Regions from separate parts of the Chryseobacterium vaccae genome, predicted to be linked through region 3. Evidence: riboswitches for the same ligand, from Rfam matches in the RefSeq annotation. Region 3 holds a riboswitch; each other region holds the start of a gene.
The links. A riboswitch is a leader RNA that binds a small molecule or an ion and turns the genes downstream of it on or off. The one in region 3 is predicted to bind cobalamin.

Region 1 (5,922 bases), 2.8 Mb from region 3:
TGATAAGATCATGACGGATATCGGGGATAATCAATCCATCGAAAATCATCTGTCTACCTATTCTTCCAGACTGAAAAAGATGTCAGGAATCATTCGTGAAGCGGATGCAGAAACCCTGCTTCTTATTGATGAATTCGGAACAGGTTCGGATCCTGAATTGGGAGGAGCGCTGGCTGAAAGTTTCATGGAATATTTCTACGACAAGAAGAGTTTCGCTATTATTACCACGCACTATACGAATATCAAACTGGTGATTGAACAGCTTCCGAATGCTCAAAATGCTGCCATGCTTTTCAATGAAGAAACACTGGAACCGATGTATAAGCTGGAAGTGGGACAGGCAGGAAGCTCCTTTACTTTTGAAGTGGCAGAGAAGAACAGAATTCCAAGATTTATCATTCATGCTGCCAAGAAAAAGGTAGAGCATGATATCGTTAACCTGGATAAAACGATTGTAAAACTGCAGCAGGAAAAGTTTGAGGTTGAAAAACTGAAGTCTGATCTTGCTGAAAGAAAAGAATCTGTTGAAGATAAACGGGACAACCTTCAGAAGCTGAACGACCAGCTACAGCAGAAACTGTTCAATTTCCAGAAACTGTATGAAGAGGAACACCGCAAGCTTCAGTTTGGAAATAAGATTGAAACTTTCATCGACAGCTATACGAAAGGAAAATCCAGAAAAGACGTGGTGAAAGATTTCGTTAAATTGCTGGAACAGGAGAAATTCAGAAAGATTGGAGCAGATAAAGATGAATCAAAGCGTTTACAGGTTGTGAAAAGAAAGATCACCCAGCAGCTTAAAAAGGAAGAGGTTATCGAAAAGATTGCTGAAACTAATGAAAAGCTTGAGGAACAACGTAAAAGCGACCGTGCCATCTGGCTGAAAGTAGGACAGCGTGTACGAATCACTGGAAGTACCAGTGTAGGAACGATTGAGAAAATTTCCAGAAATAAAGTAATCGTAAACTACGGAACTTTTAAAACCACGATTGATTCAGAGGAACTGGAAAGAATTTAATGAGGAGAATCCTTGCCAAGATAAAGAACAGCACTGAATTTCAGTGCTGTTTTTATTTTTTAAACCATTAGGGTTCTGTTAAGAGTATGTGATAAATTCCTAAATTTGATTTTTTGTATTACATTCAAATCGTTGTTTAATTCACATTCTTTGTATTTTTCCTAAAGCAAAGATCATTTTTGAAACTGCTGATTTTAAGAGTTAAGATGAATTAAAGAAAAAATCATTTTTTTTATAAGCTAAAGATCTTAACGTGAAACCCGGCTTAATTCTAAAAACCTTAAAGAAATTTAAGGGTTAAAAATAAAATTCTTCAATTTAAACAAAATCTTATTTCTTTATAAATTTCAGGCGGGTTGTATGATCTTTGTCTTTTAATTGCAGGAAATAGACTCCTTTTGTAAGCCGGCTGATTGTAATTGTATTTCCTGAGACTTTCCCTTCAGCTGCTTTTTGTCCTGTTGCCGTATAAATTTCATATGATGCATTATCTGAAGACAATCCATCGATATTCAGAATGTCTGAAGCCGGGTTAGGATACATATTCAATTCATTTGACTTTACGTTTTCATTGACAGACAGTGAAGTATTGGTTAAATTTACTCCGTAATCTTCCACCTCTCCGTAAGTGAATGTTCCGCAAGCGTTTGAAGGCTGTGTCAGGCTGACCATCACTCTCATTGTTACTCCACATTGTGTAATTGCAGCCAAAGAAGGAACCGCAAATGAAGAAACGGCAGGAGTTGAAGAGTTAGCAGACTGTGTCATCACTTTTTCAGAGGCTTCAAAAACTCCATTGGCATTAAAATCTATCCAGGCTGTTACATTTACTGTACTTTGCGGAGCTGTCCAACCCAAGGCTACTGCAAGGGTATTGACAGGGCTTCCAACAGACAGCTGTACTCTTCTTGACGAATCATATCGGTAATCAGTATATTGGGAAGGTCCGGAAGAACTGTTCATCTGGGGCACTCCTCCGTAAGGAATGACTGTAACATTAGAGATATGCATAATACTTGAATCTGTAGATCCTGTGGAACAGTAATTAAGCCCTGTATAAAAAAATACAGAAGCTGAAAAAGGGGTATTTCCATCAGCAACCTGAACTTCGTAGGCCGTACAGGGGGTAAGAGAGGTAATCTGATAAGCAGCAGCTCCGGAAGTGACTACCGCCATTACCCATACAGAGTTACCTACAGGTCTGAATCTCACGTTATAACTGGTCGCGCCAGGTACCGGATCCCAGGTGACATCTGCTGAGGTTGCTCCGATATTAGATACCATAACATTAACAGGTGTTTTGAAGCTGTTTACGAAAATATCTTTTCCGGTAATTTTTGCGGCCTGAAGCAGCATTGTTCCTGTAGAAAGCAGGAGCATAAAAAGTAGTTTTTTTCTCATAGTCAATGGTTATTGAATTTTCACCTTAAAATTACACTAAAAAATCAAATATTTTTACATTTTTTAAAGCATGGGTCCTATATTATGGTTATATACAGACACTTTTCTTTGTATTTTTGAAATATGGATAAAAACATCAGGGTTCTCTGGATCTTTTATTACAAACTTCTGTTTCCGGCGGTATTATTTTCTCTGCTGGTTTGTTTTTTAAGTGGATTCAGCATTGGAAATTTCGGACTATGTTTTCTATTGATTCTTCCCCTGCTTCATTTTTTCATCTATGAAATAAGGTTAAAAGGTGAATATTTCTTTTATGCGAACTTTGGATTTTCAAGAATATTCCTCTGGGTCTTCACTTTATCATTAAGTTTAATTGTAAAAATGCTCTCAGGATTATGGTAAACAGGCTTCATGCAGACAGTATAACCCAATCTTTCGGTACCAAAAAAATTCTTCAGGATGTTTTTCTAAGCTGTGAAACCGGGAAAATCTCAGGAATTATCGGCCCGGCGGGCGGAGGAAAGTCTACGCTGCTCCAGATCATGTTCGGAACAATAAAAGGTGATACCCAGTTTATTAAATATAATGACACCATTCTCAAAACCCTGTCTGACCGGAAAAGCAGAATTGCTTACCTGCCTCAGCGTACTTTTTTCCTTCCGAAAAATATCAGGATAAAAAACTTAATTTCACTGTTCTGTAATGAAGAAAATAGGGAAAAACTTTATCATCTTAATATGATGAAACCCTTTTTAGAGGAGACAACCAGGGATCTTTCCGGGGGAGAAAAAAGAATCGTAGAAACACTACTTATCCTCTATTCTGAAGCTGATTTTATTTTGCTGGATGAACCTTTCAGCGGGATTTCTCCTAAATTCTGTGATGAAATGGAAAGAATCATCAAAAGGCAGTCAGCCTATAAAGGCATTATTATTTCTGATCACAATTATGAACCTCTATTCAGGATGGCTGATGATATTTACTTTCTCGCCCAAACCTATTTGAGAAAAATCAAAGATTTTGAAGAACTGAAACAATTTAATTATCTTCCGAAAAGTTTTTAATTTATATATTTGAGGGTCAAAAAAATTTCATCATGATTTCTGTAAACAAGGCATTGTATCTCTCCGCTTTCAGTATTTTTTCTTTAGCATTTGTTAAAGGGCAGAATAAAGTTCCTTTCGGTGTTGTAAAAGCTGAGGAAGGTTATGCCAATGTACGTGTACACAAAGAGGATTACAGAAAGATTGTAGATAAGATCCGTATGCGTAAAGGGGACGTGTTTGTTTATGTAAAACCGGCTCCGGGAGAAACGGAATGGATCTGGATTAAATATCCTGAAAAACAAGATGATGATAAACCTTTTGTAAGGTATGAAACCCTTGACAAAGAAGGAATGGTAAACAAAGGACGTATTTCTTTTGTTGATCAGCTTCCTGCTTTTACCCCTACCAAATCTAAAAACGGGAAATCTTTAATTTTCACAGACAACAGCAATCCTAAGATCCCTACCTCTCAAAGAACCAAAGTGGTGATTGATGTATATCCTTCCAACGCAAGCTATCGTAAGCAGGAAAAAGATGCTGACGGAAAAATTCTTACCATTGATAAAGTAAAGCCGTGGGGTATCAAAAATGAAATTCCAGAAGGAATGACTGAAATCAAATCAATCAGAGTACAGCAGCCGGGAAGAGGTTCTGTTTTTGTTCGTGAAGCGATTAAAAATATGTTCCAACCTACCATGGATTTCAACAATATTGGTGTAACCGCTCTTGATAACGACCATATCTATCTCTACATGATTAACGGATCCGGTGAAAACAGGTATACTACCCTCTGGACGATCAAGGAAGGAAGGGTAATGAGCCAGATCATTTATAATAATCCGGAATAATTGCTGTTTTTCTCTGTATTATCCTTATTTTTGCAACTGAAAAAGTTTTGTACTTATTCATCATAGAAACTGGTTCTGCTTTACGCAGATTAAAAGGGAACCGTGTGGAAATCACGGACTGTCGCGCAACTGTAAGTAACTGAATTTTTTATCAAAAGATCCACTGTGCAGGGCACGGGAAGGAGATAAAAGATGTTACAAGTCAGGAGACCTGCCTTTTCTTTAAACAAAAAACTTTCGCGATTTGAAGTTTATTGATCCGATGAATTGTTTCAGGAATTCCTATGATTCCTGTTATTGTTCTGTTGTTTTAATTTATTTCATCTCGCTTTAATTAATAATGAAATATGACTACAGAAGAAAGAATTGAAGCATCCGAAACCAGGATTTTTAAAGCGGTTTTCCCCAACACTACGAATCATTATGATACTCTTTTCGGAGGTACGGCCATGCAGCTGATGGATGAGGTAGCTTTTATTACGGCAACCCGTTTTGCCCGTAAAAGAGTGGTCACGGTAAGCAGCGACAAAATTGATTTTAAAAAGCCTATTCCTGCCGGTACGATTGTAGAACTGATCGGAAAAGTATCTTACGTCGGAAAGACCAGTATGAAGGTGAATGTAGAAATCTACACGGAACAGATGTATTCTTACGAAAGAGAAAGAGCAATTGTTGGTGATTTCACTTTTGTAGCGATCGATGAATTCAAGAAACCGATCCGTATTCTATAAAAGCATTCCATTGCCATAATTATTCAAGATAGGTATAGGACTCTTTGATGAGTTCTTCGGGGTACCCGTACATTTTCAAAATTCTTATGGCATTTGGTTTTTGATTGACTCCCTGGTTCAGCTGATAAGTAAACCTCAGTTTATCTTCCTGTATTTCTTCCGAAAAATAGTACAAGGCATAATTATTTTTTTCCAGGAAATGGGCTATTTCCAGATCATGGGTGGTAATGCAGATTAAGTTTCGCTCAGAGTTCATGGCTTTTAAAACAGCTTTACTTATGGCTATTCTTTCTTTGGTTCCCGTACCTTTAAAAATTTCATCAATCAGGATCAGATTAAAACCTTCTTTTTCATTAAAGAAATCTTTGATTCTTAATACTTCTTCCAGATAATAACTTTTGTTTTCATTAATGTCGTCTTTAATTGAAATTGAGGTTAAGATCTTCATGAAAGGAGCTTCATAAGCATCTGCAAAGCAAAATCCGAATAGCTGAGCCATCAGTGCATTAACAGCCAGGCTTCTCATAAAGGTTGTTTTACCGGACATATTTGATCCCGTAAGAACAATACCGGAATCTGAAATATGCAGATCATTTTTCACACAGTCATCAATCAGAGGATGATAAATTTTCTCTGCCTTTATTTCTTTCTTTTCACTGAAAACCGGTCTGCAAACCGTATATTGATGCTTAATTTCAGAGAGGGTTACAGCAGTATCGATTTTACCGATATATTCATAAATTTTCAGCAGATTGTCTTTGGAAGCATTCAGAATATTTACGTTCCTGCTGAATCCGAAAATCTCAAGATTGCAGGTGATCCTGGCAATTTCCAGTAATAACCAGAAAACGATCAGAAACTCATTTTTCGCCAATTGT
Region 2 (5,922 bases), 1.1 Mb from region 3:
GTACCGGAATCTCGTAGTTCCATTCTCCTAAATAATAAGGATACTGCTCATTATTCTTTGCTTCAACATTATATACGTAAATACGGTGCGCCATAATAAATTGTGTGTATGTTTCCATTAAAAACCAGGTCCTGAGAACAGCTTAATTCCTGATTCATTAATATTTTGCTTTCTGATTATATTCTTAATTTTGTTCTTTCTGAAAACAGAACTTTCATCAAGTTTCATGCAAAATAATAAAAGGAAATGAAAAACAGGCTGCGACCTGCATTAAATCACAAGAATTTAATCGTTAAAAAGAGCATTACATTTTTCTTTTTTGAATTTAAAACCTTAATTTTGAGGGCGTAATTTCTCTATCTGTATGAAAAAAATAGTAACCGGGCTTTCGCTGATGATGTCTTTTGCAATTTGGGGACAGAAAGCTTCCGGTAAAACTCAAAATCTGGTACAGTATGTTTACCAGACTTTCGGCTGTGACAATAAAGGATATTTTAATCCGGCAAAATATAAAAAGAGTGAGATCGACGATACGTATAAGCTTTTGTACAAGTTCAGCGGTCTTTATTTTGACAGTCCTATGGTATTCAAACTTTCCGGTCTTGAAGACATCCGGAAAAATAAAAACACTTATCTTCAAAAACTGGAACAGCAGTACCAGGAAAAGAAAAAAGAACTGTACACTCTTAAAGTGATTAATCTTCCGGTATGGAAAAATCTTCACCAGCAAGCAATGCAGACTTTTGAAAATGAATACCAGCTTACCAAAGAAGACATTACCGCCTTTTCTGATCCTTCCTCGCTGAAAAACAGTAAATTTTACAATACCTGCAGAGAACAGATTGATGCAATAGCCGCACCTGACAAGGAAAAGATGTATGCTACATGGAAGAATTATGCAGAAGCAAGCAGCAAAAGAAATTCCAATCCACAAGCGGTTATGGCAAACTTTAATGCGAAGTTCAATGATCCGCAAAAAGATGATTATGCATTAATTGACCTGATCAGTATTTCATTTCATAATTGCGCCAATAACAGCTTCAGGCCGGCTGTAGATGAAGAAGGAACCATCTATAAAACTTTTGATAAGATATTTACGAAACTGAAGATGGATTGTGAGGAACCATAGCCTTTGGTTTAGAAAATTTTAAATAACAGAGACAGTACCTGATCGGGTGCTGTTTTTTTATTAACATCCGAAAAATAACAATGAATGTTAATAACACGGTTAAGGAAAGGTTAATGGTAAGTTCTTCTTTTGCAAAGGTGATAATTACCTCTATTTTCGCCGGTAAACAGAACGTTATGAAATTCTTTTATCTTTTTTTAGCAGCATTGATCAGTATTGGAATAACAGCACAAAATAGCCCGGTTATTATCCCGTTTTCATTGGAAGATCATTCAATCTATATCTATTGTAAAGTCAACAAAACCGACAATATAAAGTTTTTATTGGATACCGGTGCCAACGGTTCTGTTATCAATATGCAAGCAAAGAAAAAACCAGATCTTATCATTGATGGTAAATCTGTCAATCAGGGTTCTAATGGAACAAACTCTGTTGAACACAGCAGTCATAACACTGTACAATTGGGAGATATGGAAAAAAAGGATGTTCTGTTCACTCTGATCCCTTATGAAACTGATCATTTTGATGGCGTTTTCGGCACAGACCTGATGAAAGGAAAGATTATTGAAATCGATTACCATAAAAAGGAGATCCAGTTTCACGACGAAAACAGCACAACCATTGATTTTACGGGATATGAAAAAATGAAACTTCACATGGTGAATGATTATCCGGCTGTAGAAAGCAGTTTCACAGTCAACGGCAAAGAATATTCTGGATTATTTGGTCTTGACAGCGGTGCAGATGATGCGCTGACCATTGCTTCCCCTTTTGCCAGGAAAAATGCTTTGGCAAACATCATGAAAACAATAGGAAAAGCAACCGCTCAAGGCTCGGACGGTTCCGTATATGAAATGCCCGTTGTACTCTGCCCTTCCCTGAAATTTGCCCAAAAGTTTCTTTATAATATTCCGGTTACTCTTTCAAGCTCTAAAGAAGGTATTGATGCCACAGAGAAAATGGCCGGCTTTTTCGGAAATAAATTCCTGAAGAAATTCAATACGATTATTGACTTTAAAAGACAGCTCATTTATTTTAAGATTAATAAACATCTGTATGAGTCTTTTTAAATCATAAAAAACGACTTAAATTTTCTTTGAAACATTAAGAGCCTTTAAGTGTTAAGATTCATTAAGGAAAAAATTAAAGATTTTTAATAAGCAGATCTTAATTCGAAAATCCATCCTAATTATACTGAAGATTTTAAGTACCCTTAACGATTGTTCTTTCTGAACATTTGGCTTAAATTTGTTAAAAACGAAACCTGTATGAACACTGTAAAGAGAATTTCTCCTGTTTTATCAGCCTTCTTACTGCTCTATTTTTTATACCAGCTGAAAGATATGCCGGGAGGGGGTTTGTTTTCGGGAATATTTGTTTCTGTCGTTATACTGGTTATGGTTATAGGGCTGATTTTGTTTCTGTCCTTTATATTGAGCCTTATATTCCGCAAAACTAAATTTATATCAATTGTTTTTTTAACATCAATTCCTGTTTTAATAGTTTCATGTTATAAACTATATTCCCCAACCTTAAAAATTATTGTTCCCAAAGGATATTCCGGAGAAATCAATCTTGTGCTTTCAAAACTCAGTAAAAATGAATTAACAGTTGACTCTAACGGAATCGGGTATATTACCCAATGGACTTTTGATAAAACCTATACCCGTCCGGAAGTTTATGATACAGAAGGTAAAAATCTGGACAACCGTCTTATCAGCTATGATAAAAACAAGTTCTGGGGACAATCCTTCGGTGGAGGAAATACCATTAAAAGCCTGAGCTTTGAGATCAATAAAGATTCAACAGAATTGCCGCTACGGAGTTTTAAAGTTTCTGATTGGCTGCGAAAAGTCGATATGAATAAAGTTTATCTTGAACATCCGGAGCAACCTGTAGAAAATATTCTGGAAGTCAGGAGCAAATAATATTGTCCTTTATAATATTTATATGGAAACCCCATGGGTATTTTTTACCTCCGCCATTACAAAAGTACTGTGTGTGCTTCCGATAGAATCTACCGATCCCAATGTATTGAAGACAAAATCCTGATAATGTTTCATATCCCTTACCTGAACTTTCAGCAGGAAATCGAAATCGCCGGAGATATTGTAACATTCCGCTACTTCTTCAATATTAAGGATGTCTTTTACAAACTTATTTCCGACAGCTCTGTCATGAATTTTCAGCTTAATCTGGCAGAAAACCGTAAAACCCCTGTTCAGCTTTTCAGCTTCCAGAACAGCTGCATAATGCTTGATATAACCTTCCTGTTCTAATCTTTTGACCCGTTCAAAAACAGGTGACGGAGACAGGTTAATTTCTTTTGCCAGCTCTTTAACGGTCAGTTTTGCATTCTTTTGCAGGATTCTCAGCAACTGAAGATCCTTTTCATCAAGTCTTTCCACAGGATAATATTCTTTTTACGGTCATTTTTTTCAAAAATACAGAATATTCAGCTTTATAATAAGATCAATTCAAAATATTATTCTAAATTTTCAAAATACAGCCAATCAATTATCTTAATTCTATATCTTTATCCCCTATTTTGTTCTTTATAATACTTCATCAAAACGGAAGAGGTTTTACGTAGCGTAGATTAATAGGGAATCGTGTGAAAATCACGAGCTGTCGCGCAACTGTAAGCAGCATACCAAAGGTTTCTGTCCCAGCATATCCACTGCCAAAAGCGGGAAGGATGACAGATGCCGCTGCAAGCCAGGAGACCTGCCTGTTCCGGATTGACAATGCTTCCGCGGTCTGAAGCTTTGGGTCATACAGATGATACTTTGAACGTATTCTACCGTTAACAGGAAAATTACGTCCTTTTTGTATCTCTGCGTTTCCTTTATTTTCTTTCCGCGGCGGCATAGCGAAGCATTCAAAAGAGCTTTTAAACCATTGTTTAATTTAAAAGTTTGAAAGAAAATGCAAACACACCTACTTGGCTGCCCGCGTATTGGCAGCAACAGAGAACTCAAAAAAGCCTGTGAACAATATTGGGCAGGTAAAACATCATTGCAACAATTGCTGGAAACCGGGGAAACCATCAGCCAAGCCAACTGGACAATCCAGCAGGAAGCAGGCATCGATCTTATTCCGTGTAATGATTTTTCGTATTATGATCAGATATTGGATATGACGCTTACCGTTGGAGCCATTCCGGAACGTTATCAGGCTATTGCTTCTGAAGAATCTTACTCAGAGCTTGATCTTTACTTTGCTATGGCCAGAGGCTATCAGAAAAACGGTCTGGACATCACTGCCATGGAAATGACCAAATGGTTTGACACCAATTATCATTATATCGTTCCTGAATTCAGGAAAAACCAGAATTTCAGATTATTTTCCGATAAAATCATCAAAGAATTTATCCGTGCCAAACAATCCGGGATTAATGCGAAACCTGTCATTATCGGATTGGTTACTTACCTGCTTTTGGGTAAAGAAAAAGAAGAAGATTTCGACAAATTGGATCTGGCTCAAAATCTTTTGCCTGTTTATATTGAAATTTTAAAAGAGCTAGAACACCACGGTGCAGAATACATTCAGTTTGATGAACCGTTCCTCGGTTTGGATTTAAATGAAAAAGCAAAAGAAACGTATCACTATATTTATGGTGAAATCAGAAAACAGTTTCCGGATCTTAAACTGATCATTGCCTCTTATTTTGAAGGATTAAAAGACAATCTTTCTCTGGCTTCTTCCCTTCCGACAGATGTTTTGCATATTGATTTAGTGCGCTGTCCTGAGCAGTTGGATGACGTTTTACAGGCAATTCCTACCACATTAAGCCTTTCTCTTGGAGTTGTGGACGGAAGAAATATCTGGAAAAACGATTTTGAAAGATCGCTTCACTGGATTAAAAAAGCGGTCAGTGAAATCGGATCAGAACGGGTCTTTATTGCGCCTTCCTGTTCGCTCCTCCATGTTCCTTTCGATCTTGACTCGGAAACTAATGAAGAAGTTTTGTCTCCTGAAATTAAACAATGGATGGCTTTTGCCAAACAAAAGATTGGAGAAATCGCTGTTTTGAAAAAGCTAGCTTCAGAAAATCCGGATTATCATACTTTGCAGGTATTAGCTGAAAACAGGAAAGCACTGGAAAACCGTAAAGTATCAACGCTTATTCATCATCAGGAAGTTAAAGACCGCATTTCCGTAACCACTGAAGCAGATGCACAGAGAAATAATCCGTTCAACATCAGAAAAGAAGTCCAACAGAAAGTCCTTCAACTTCCATTGTTCCCAACAACAACCATTGGCTCGTTTCCTCAGACCAAAGAAGTAAGAAGCTGGAGAGCGAAATTCAAAAAAGGGGAACTCACTGCCGGACATTACGATGAACTACTGAAAAAAGAAACGGAAAGAACAATCCGCTGGCAGGAAAAGACAGGAATTGATGTACTCGTTCACGGAGAATTTGAGCGGAATGATATGGTGGAATATTTCGGAGAACAGCTTTCCGGATTTGCCTTCACTCAAAACGGTTGGGTACAAAGCTACGGAAGCCGGTGTGTAAAACCGCCTGTTATTTATGGAGATGTCCACCGACTTCATCCTATGACCGTTTATTGGTCACAATATGCCCAATCATTAACTACGAAATGGGTAAAAGGAATGCTGACAGGTCCTGTAACCATCCTTCAATGGTCTTTTGTACGGGATGATCAGCCCCGTTCTCTTACCTGCAAACAAATTGCTCTGGCTATCCGTGATGAGGTAACCGATCTGGAGAAAGCAGGCATCAGGGTTATCCAAATTGATGAACCCGCCATTCGTGAAGGTCTTCC
Region 3 (5,922 bases):
ATTTTTATCTTTCTCCTGATGATGCTGTATTCATCAGATTCGGAAGCAAAGATAAAATTCAGGTTCTAATCTGAAAAGTTTTTAAGTGAGAGTTTCGTAAATTGTAGTAATTCTACGATTTTTCCCTTGGTTTTGGCTGGAAAAACCGAAAGATGAAGACCCGGCTATTTACTAAAAAATGCCTCAGTATATTCATAAGTAACCTCTGAGACCTGATAAGGGAACATTTCATACAAAGAGTTTCCTTCATTGAAAGAATATCCTTCTTTAAAATTTTTCTCTGACTCCCTAAATAATTTTTCCGCTTCTTCTTGTTTATTCATTTTAGCCAATGCCAATGCTTTATAATATTTAGCATCTGCAAAATTTTTGTAATGCAATAGTGACGCATTGAGATATTCTATTGCTTTTGAATAGTTTCCGGTCTCATATTCTATAATTCCCAGATAAAACATTTCATAGGGATTTACAATATTATGCTTTTTTCCGAAAGCAGCTCCCTTTTCCATATATTGTTTAGATAAGCCGAATTTATTGAGCTGCAGACAGCATAAAGCCATCCAAAAGGAATAGGTATGATCCATAACAACACCGTCCTGATTGACTTTAGACAGTTCTTCAAATTCATGTAAAGCTTCCAAGTAACTTTTTTGGAATATACATTTTATAAATGCCCTGTATTCTCTATAATGGTTTGTTGTATCCAACTCAACAGCTTTATCCAGATAGGTCATTCCCAGTTCATATTTTCTCTGTTTGAATAGAGGCATTGCTTTCTGCTGCCATAAAAAGGCTTCTTTGGGCAGAAAAACGAGAATAGAATCCAGATACAGTTGATGCTGAACAGAAAACAAAGCCACCTTAGCATCTTCTTTTATCAGATTCAAAACTATTTTCTTTTGGGTATCATCCAACCCTTTCATCATGTTCCCGATTTGTGAAAATAATAATGCCGGAAACAGAATTAATACAAGAAGAATTTTCATAATGATGTAATTAAAACCTCAGCAATACAATTAATGATGCTTATAAACATACGCAGCAATGATAATAACCAGATTAACGGCTGCCATGCTCATTAAGGTGGTACCGTATTTTCTTTTCCGGTCAATAAAACTCAGACCTAGCGTAAAAAAGAACATCAGCAAAGTATATATTGCTGGATAGGTGTGAAAAGCTTCAGAAAATTCTCCCTGAAATACCAATGCGGCTGCTCTCTGGGCCCCACAGCCCAAACATTCAAACCCCAGATATTTTTTGATGGGACAGGTCAGCATAAAGTCTTCTATGTTCATATCATTTCCATAGTAATTAAAAAAATCTGCGTAATCTGCCCAATCAGCGAGCGTAAAAAATCTCTCGCTGATCTGCTGATTTTAATATATACCGAGCTTCTGTTGAAAAGTTTTCCATCGGTTTTTCATCTCCTATCAGGAAGAAATTTTTGCTCTGGAATATTGATGCGGAAAAAAACATTCTTCTTTCATTTCAAAAGCTCCCTGTACTGCGATGTAAGGGTTCCTCAAGATCTCCCTGGCTACAAATATGAGGTCTGCTTCTCCTTTCTGAAGAATTTCTTCAGCCTGATCCGGTGTGGTAATTAATCCGACAGCACCAGTTTTTACTTCAGCTTCATTTCTTACCTGGGAAGAAAACGGAACCTGATACCCGTTAAAAACAGAGATTTTCGCTCCATGGATATTTCCTCCGCTGGAAACATCAACAAGATCAACAGAATGTTCTTTTAACACTTTAGCCAATTGAACGCTGTCTTCAATATTCCAGCCATTTTCTGCGTATTCGGTTCCGGAAATCCTGACAAAAAGAGCCGTATTTGCGCCCAGTTCTTCATTCACAGCGTCTACGATGTCTACTAAAAACCGGATTCTGTTTTCAAAACTTCCGCCATATTCATCTGTTCTTATATTGGAAAGCGGTGACAGAAACTGATGGATCAGATATCCATGCGCTCCATGGATTTCTATGATATCAAAACCTGCTTTTACCGCTCTTTTGGCAGCCTCTTTAAAATTCTGTACCTGCTGTTTAACCTCATCAGTAGTCAGAACATGAGGAATTCTTTCTGAAGGATGATAAGGAATCGGGCTCGGAGCCAGCGTTTCCCAACCTTCTTCAAGAGAAATCTGCTGATTATTCCATGTTGAACCTTTTCTTCCTGCATGGGCCAGCTGGATTCCTATTTTACTTTCTGAATGGGTATGAACAAAATCAACGATCTTTTTAAGCTGGTCTACCTGTTCATCATTCCATATTCCTATACATTTATTGGTGATCCTTCCCTGTGGCTCTACTCCGGTAGCTTCTACCATGAGCAGTCCTGTTCCGCCCTGCGCCCTGCTTCCGTAATGTACAAAATGAAAGTCATTGGCCAGTCCGTTTTCACAGGAATACATGCACATTGGTGACATCACCCAACGGTTTTTTACTTCAACGTTTCTGAATTTTATTGGTGTATAAAGCATTTTAATCTTTTGAATTTCAGGTTAATGATCTAATGAGCAAAAAATATTGCCCACCTGATTAAAAAGAACTAATTTTAGCCCCCCTTTTTTAGTCGTACAATATATGAAAAAAGACCTACAGATCAGTTACGAGTATTTTAAAAACAGCAGCGAACTGAGCGATATTGAAAAAAAATTATTCGAAAGAGCCAAGCAGGCCCGCGAAAATGCCTACGCACCTTACTCCCAGTTTCTGGTAGGCTGTTCCGTACTTCTTGAAAACGGAGAAATCTATTCGGGTAACAACCAGGAAAATGCAGCCTTCCCATCAGGATTGTGTGCAGAAAGAACAGCACTTTTCTGGGTAGCCGCCAATTTTCCGGATGTTAAAATAGAAAAGATTTTTGTAGTGGGCGGACCTAAGGAATTTCATGAGAAAAATCCTCCGATCCCACCATGTGGAGCCTGCCGTCAGAGTTTAATAGAATTTGAAACCAAACAGAACGAAAATATAGAACTTTATTTTTCAAGTATGAACGAGGAAGTTTTTAAAGTACATGCGATTAAAGATTTGCTTCCGTTTTATTTTGATTCATCGTTTTTGTAAAAGCTGATAAGAATTTCAAAATCTGGATGGAAGATCTGTTGTTTTTTGCCACGAATTCACTAATAAAGTATCTGTATCTGTGGCAATAAAACTTTTTTAACCACAAAAGATTTTACCGCTTTCATATGAAAGTTTAAAGCTTTACCTATAGAAATTCATTTAAATTCTTGGTGAAAAACCTGATCAATCCGAGAAAATTTCACGCTCGTAGATCATCTGGTTTTGCAGATTTTTAAAGTATCGCTTTTCAAAACCTTCATACATATTGTTCCCACAAATCTCACAGATGACGCAGATCTTTTTCTGGAAAATCTGTGCAATCTGTGGGAAATCTAATTTGTATTACTTCTTTTGATATTTTTTTGTCACGCAAAGCCTTATTCTGGATCCTTTTGATTTTAGGGAGCTAAGGATGGAATCAACTCCGTTGACTCGATGAAGTGGTGGATTAGCCTTCGGCTGTGTTAGCTCTTAAAATATTTGATTGTAAAACGGATGAAAATATTTGATTTTCTTACACCTTAAAACACGATAATAATTAAATTTATTACGATATTATATCAAACCAACAAAAAATTTACGTAATCTATGGGATCTGATAGAATTCTGCCTGTTTTCCCATTTATCGTTTCATCTTTCTGTCCTGTTGTCCAATACATTTAAAAACTTATCTTTGCAAAAATTTTGGTTTCCAGCATATTGGAAATAATAGGGAATTGGGTGAAAAACCCAAACTGTCCCCGCAACTGTAAATCGCAATGAGAGTTTCTGCAACAAACCACTGTTTATACGGGAAGGTGCAGAACGCGAAAGTCAGGAGACCTGCCAGAATACTAACTAAAAACAGATTGCTTTCGGAGGAAAAGTGAAATTAGTATGGATATAAAAAGATCTTTATTACTGCTTTGTTCGTCATATGGCAGCTTTCTTTTAGGACAGGAGAAGGCCATTGATACCATTTATGTATTTGACAACCAGATGAGCAAAGTTAAACTGTTTCATCACGTCAATACGATTACTCCAAAAGATATTGAGAAGAATTCCACTAGTCTTTCTGAGCTTTTACGGTTCCAGTCACAGATTTATATGAAGGAGAATGGCCGTGGTGCTGTTTCTTCACCGTCTTTTCGGGGAACGAGTGCCGGCCACACAGCTTTTGTATGGAACGGAATCAACATCAACTCTGTTTTTTTAGGACAAGGGGATGTGAATAATATTCCGCTTTATGGCTATGACCAGCTTGAAGTGAAAGCAGGAGGAGGAAGTGTACAGTATGGAAGTTCTGCCATTGGCGGCAGTATCCATCTTAATAATAATCTGGAATTCAACAGAGGATTTGGGGCTTCCTTATATTCGGAGGCTGCTTCTTTCGGGACTTATAATAATTTTGTCAAAGCTTCTTACAGCAATGAAAAATTCAGTTTCAAAGCATCGGGCAGCTATGTGATCAGTGAAAATGATTATAAGGTTCCAGAATTTGTAACAGGAAGTTCTCCCTATAATAATCTCAACGGAAAATATTACAATACGGCCTTTAATATTGGGGCTTCCTATAAGATTGCGGACCATCAGACCATTTCATGGCAGAACCAGATCTTCGATGCGTCCCAGCACTACCCTATTTTTGAACCTAACGGAAATAAGACCAAATACAACGCTCAGACTTTAAGAAGTCTTATCTCCTGGGATATTAATACAACGAATCTTTCCAATAGTTTAAAGGCTTCTTATACGGAGGATAATTTCCAGTATTTCGGGGATATTACCCGTCCGAAAACGAGCGGAGCCGAAGGAAAAAATTATATATTCAAGAACGATTTCAATTATTTTATCACTCCAAAGATCAATATCAATGCGATTGGGGAATTCCAGATCAATAAAGGGGAAGGTTATGAATCGGGATTGGATAAGGTCAGTCGAAATGTGGGATCTATAGCAGGTATTATCAGGTATTTTACAACAAAGGATCTCCGTTTTGAAGCCGGTGTAAAGCAGAATTTCATTGAGGATATTTCTTCTCCGCTTCTGTATTCCTTTTCAGGAAAATGGAATGCTTTGAAATGGTATCATGCCGGGATAAGTGTTTCCAAAAACTTCAGATTCCCATCATTTAATGATCTTTACTGGCAGCCCGGCGGAAACCGTGATTTAAAACCGGAAACTTCCATCAACCTCGATATGAACCATGAGTTCCTCTTTGGTAATTTTAAAGTTACCTTGAGTCCCTATTATATGGATATTAAGGATTATATCAACTGGCTTCCGACTCCTTACGGATACTGGGGAGCTTTCAATACCTACAAAGTTGAATCTTATGGTCTGGAAACACAGGCTTCATTCCATAAAAACTGGGGCAAGCACGGGCTAAGACTGAATGCAGGATATACCTATTCTAAATCGGTGAATAAAGAAACCCAGAAACAGATGATGTATGTTCCTTTACACAAAGCTAACGGAACAGCGGAATATCAATATGATTTCCTTAAGGTGTATGTTCAGGGGCTTTTCAACGGTCTTACCTACACGAGTACGGATGAAAGTAAAGCAACATCGCTTGATCCTTATTTCATCCTAAATACCGGAGTTTCCGCAACCTTCCTGAAAAAATATACTTTAGGGGTTAAAGTCAATAATCTTACCGATACTGTGTACCAGACGGTATACTATTATCCTATGCCTAAGAGAAACTACAGTATTTACGCAACCATTAATTTTTAAAACTGAAAATATTATGAAACTACACAAACTTTTATCCCTCTTTTTTGCTTTTACCCTGCTTTTGGGTATCTCTTCCTGTAGCAGTGACAATGATGAGCCTGAAGCATTCTACGGAAACGGCTTTCTGATTGCTAA

Region 1: it holds a riboswitch for cobalamin, as region 3 does, so the genes downstream of both, FW768_RS22015 (acyl-CoA thioesterase) here and FW768_RS09190 (TonB-dependent receptor plug domain-containing protein) in region 3, are expected to answer to the same signal.
Region 2: it holds a riboswitch for cobalamin, as region 3 does, so the genes downstream of both, metE (5-methyltetrahydropteroyltriglutamate--homocysteine S-methyltransferase) here and FW768_RS09190 (TonB-dependent receptor plug domain-containing protein) in region 3, are expected to answer to the same signal.

The regions. Positions count from the first base shown of each region.
Region 1 is NZ_VSWH01000001.1:4,796,273-4,802,194, reverse strand. It holds gene FW768_RS22035 (endonuclease MutS2) at 1-1,018, shown strand, start outside; gene FW768_RS22030 (GEVED domain-containing protein) at 1,349-2,419, opposite strand; gene FW768_RS22025 (ATP-binding cassette domain-containing protein) at 2,815-3,483, shown strand; gene FW768_RS22020 (hypothetical protein) at 3,516-4,313, shown strand; cobalamin riboswitch at 4,366-4,546, shown strand; gene FW768_RS22015 (acyl-CoA thioesterase) at 4,661-5,044, shown strand; gene FW768_RS22010 (MutS-related protein) at 5,064-5,922, opposite strand, start outside.
Region 2 is NZ_VSWH01000001.1:949,093-955,014, forward strand. It holds gene FW768_RS04355 (SEL1-like repeat protein) at 1-94, opposite strand, end outside; gene FW768_RS04360 (hypothetical protein) at 365-1,129, shown strand; gene FW768_RS04365 (retropepsin-like aspartic protease) at 1,306-2,199, shown strand; gene FW768_RS04370 (hypothetical protein) at 2,398-3,057, shown strand; gene FW768_RS04375 (Lrp/AsnC family transcriptional regulator) at 3,076-3,537, opposite strand; cobalamin riboswitch at 3,693-3,878, shown strand; gene metE (5-methyltetrahydropteroyltriglutamate--homocysteine S-methyltransferase) at 4,058-5,922, shown strand, end outside.
Region 3 is NZ_VSWH01000001.1:2,029,621-2,035,542, forward strand. It holds gene FW768_RS09170 (tetratricopeptide repeat protein) at 165-986, opposite strand; gene FW768_RS09175 (DUF2752 domain-containing protein) at 1,017-1,295, opposite strand; gene namA (NADPH dehydrogenase NamA) at 1,431-2,483, opposite strand; gene cdd (cytidine deaminase) at 2,587-3,069, shown strand; cobalamin riboswitch at 3,738-3,913, shown strand; gene FW768_RS09190 (TonB-dependent receptor plug domain-containing protein) at 3,946-5,787, shown strand; gene FW768_RS09195 (YncE family protein) at 5,801-5,922, shown strand, end outside.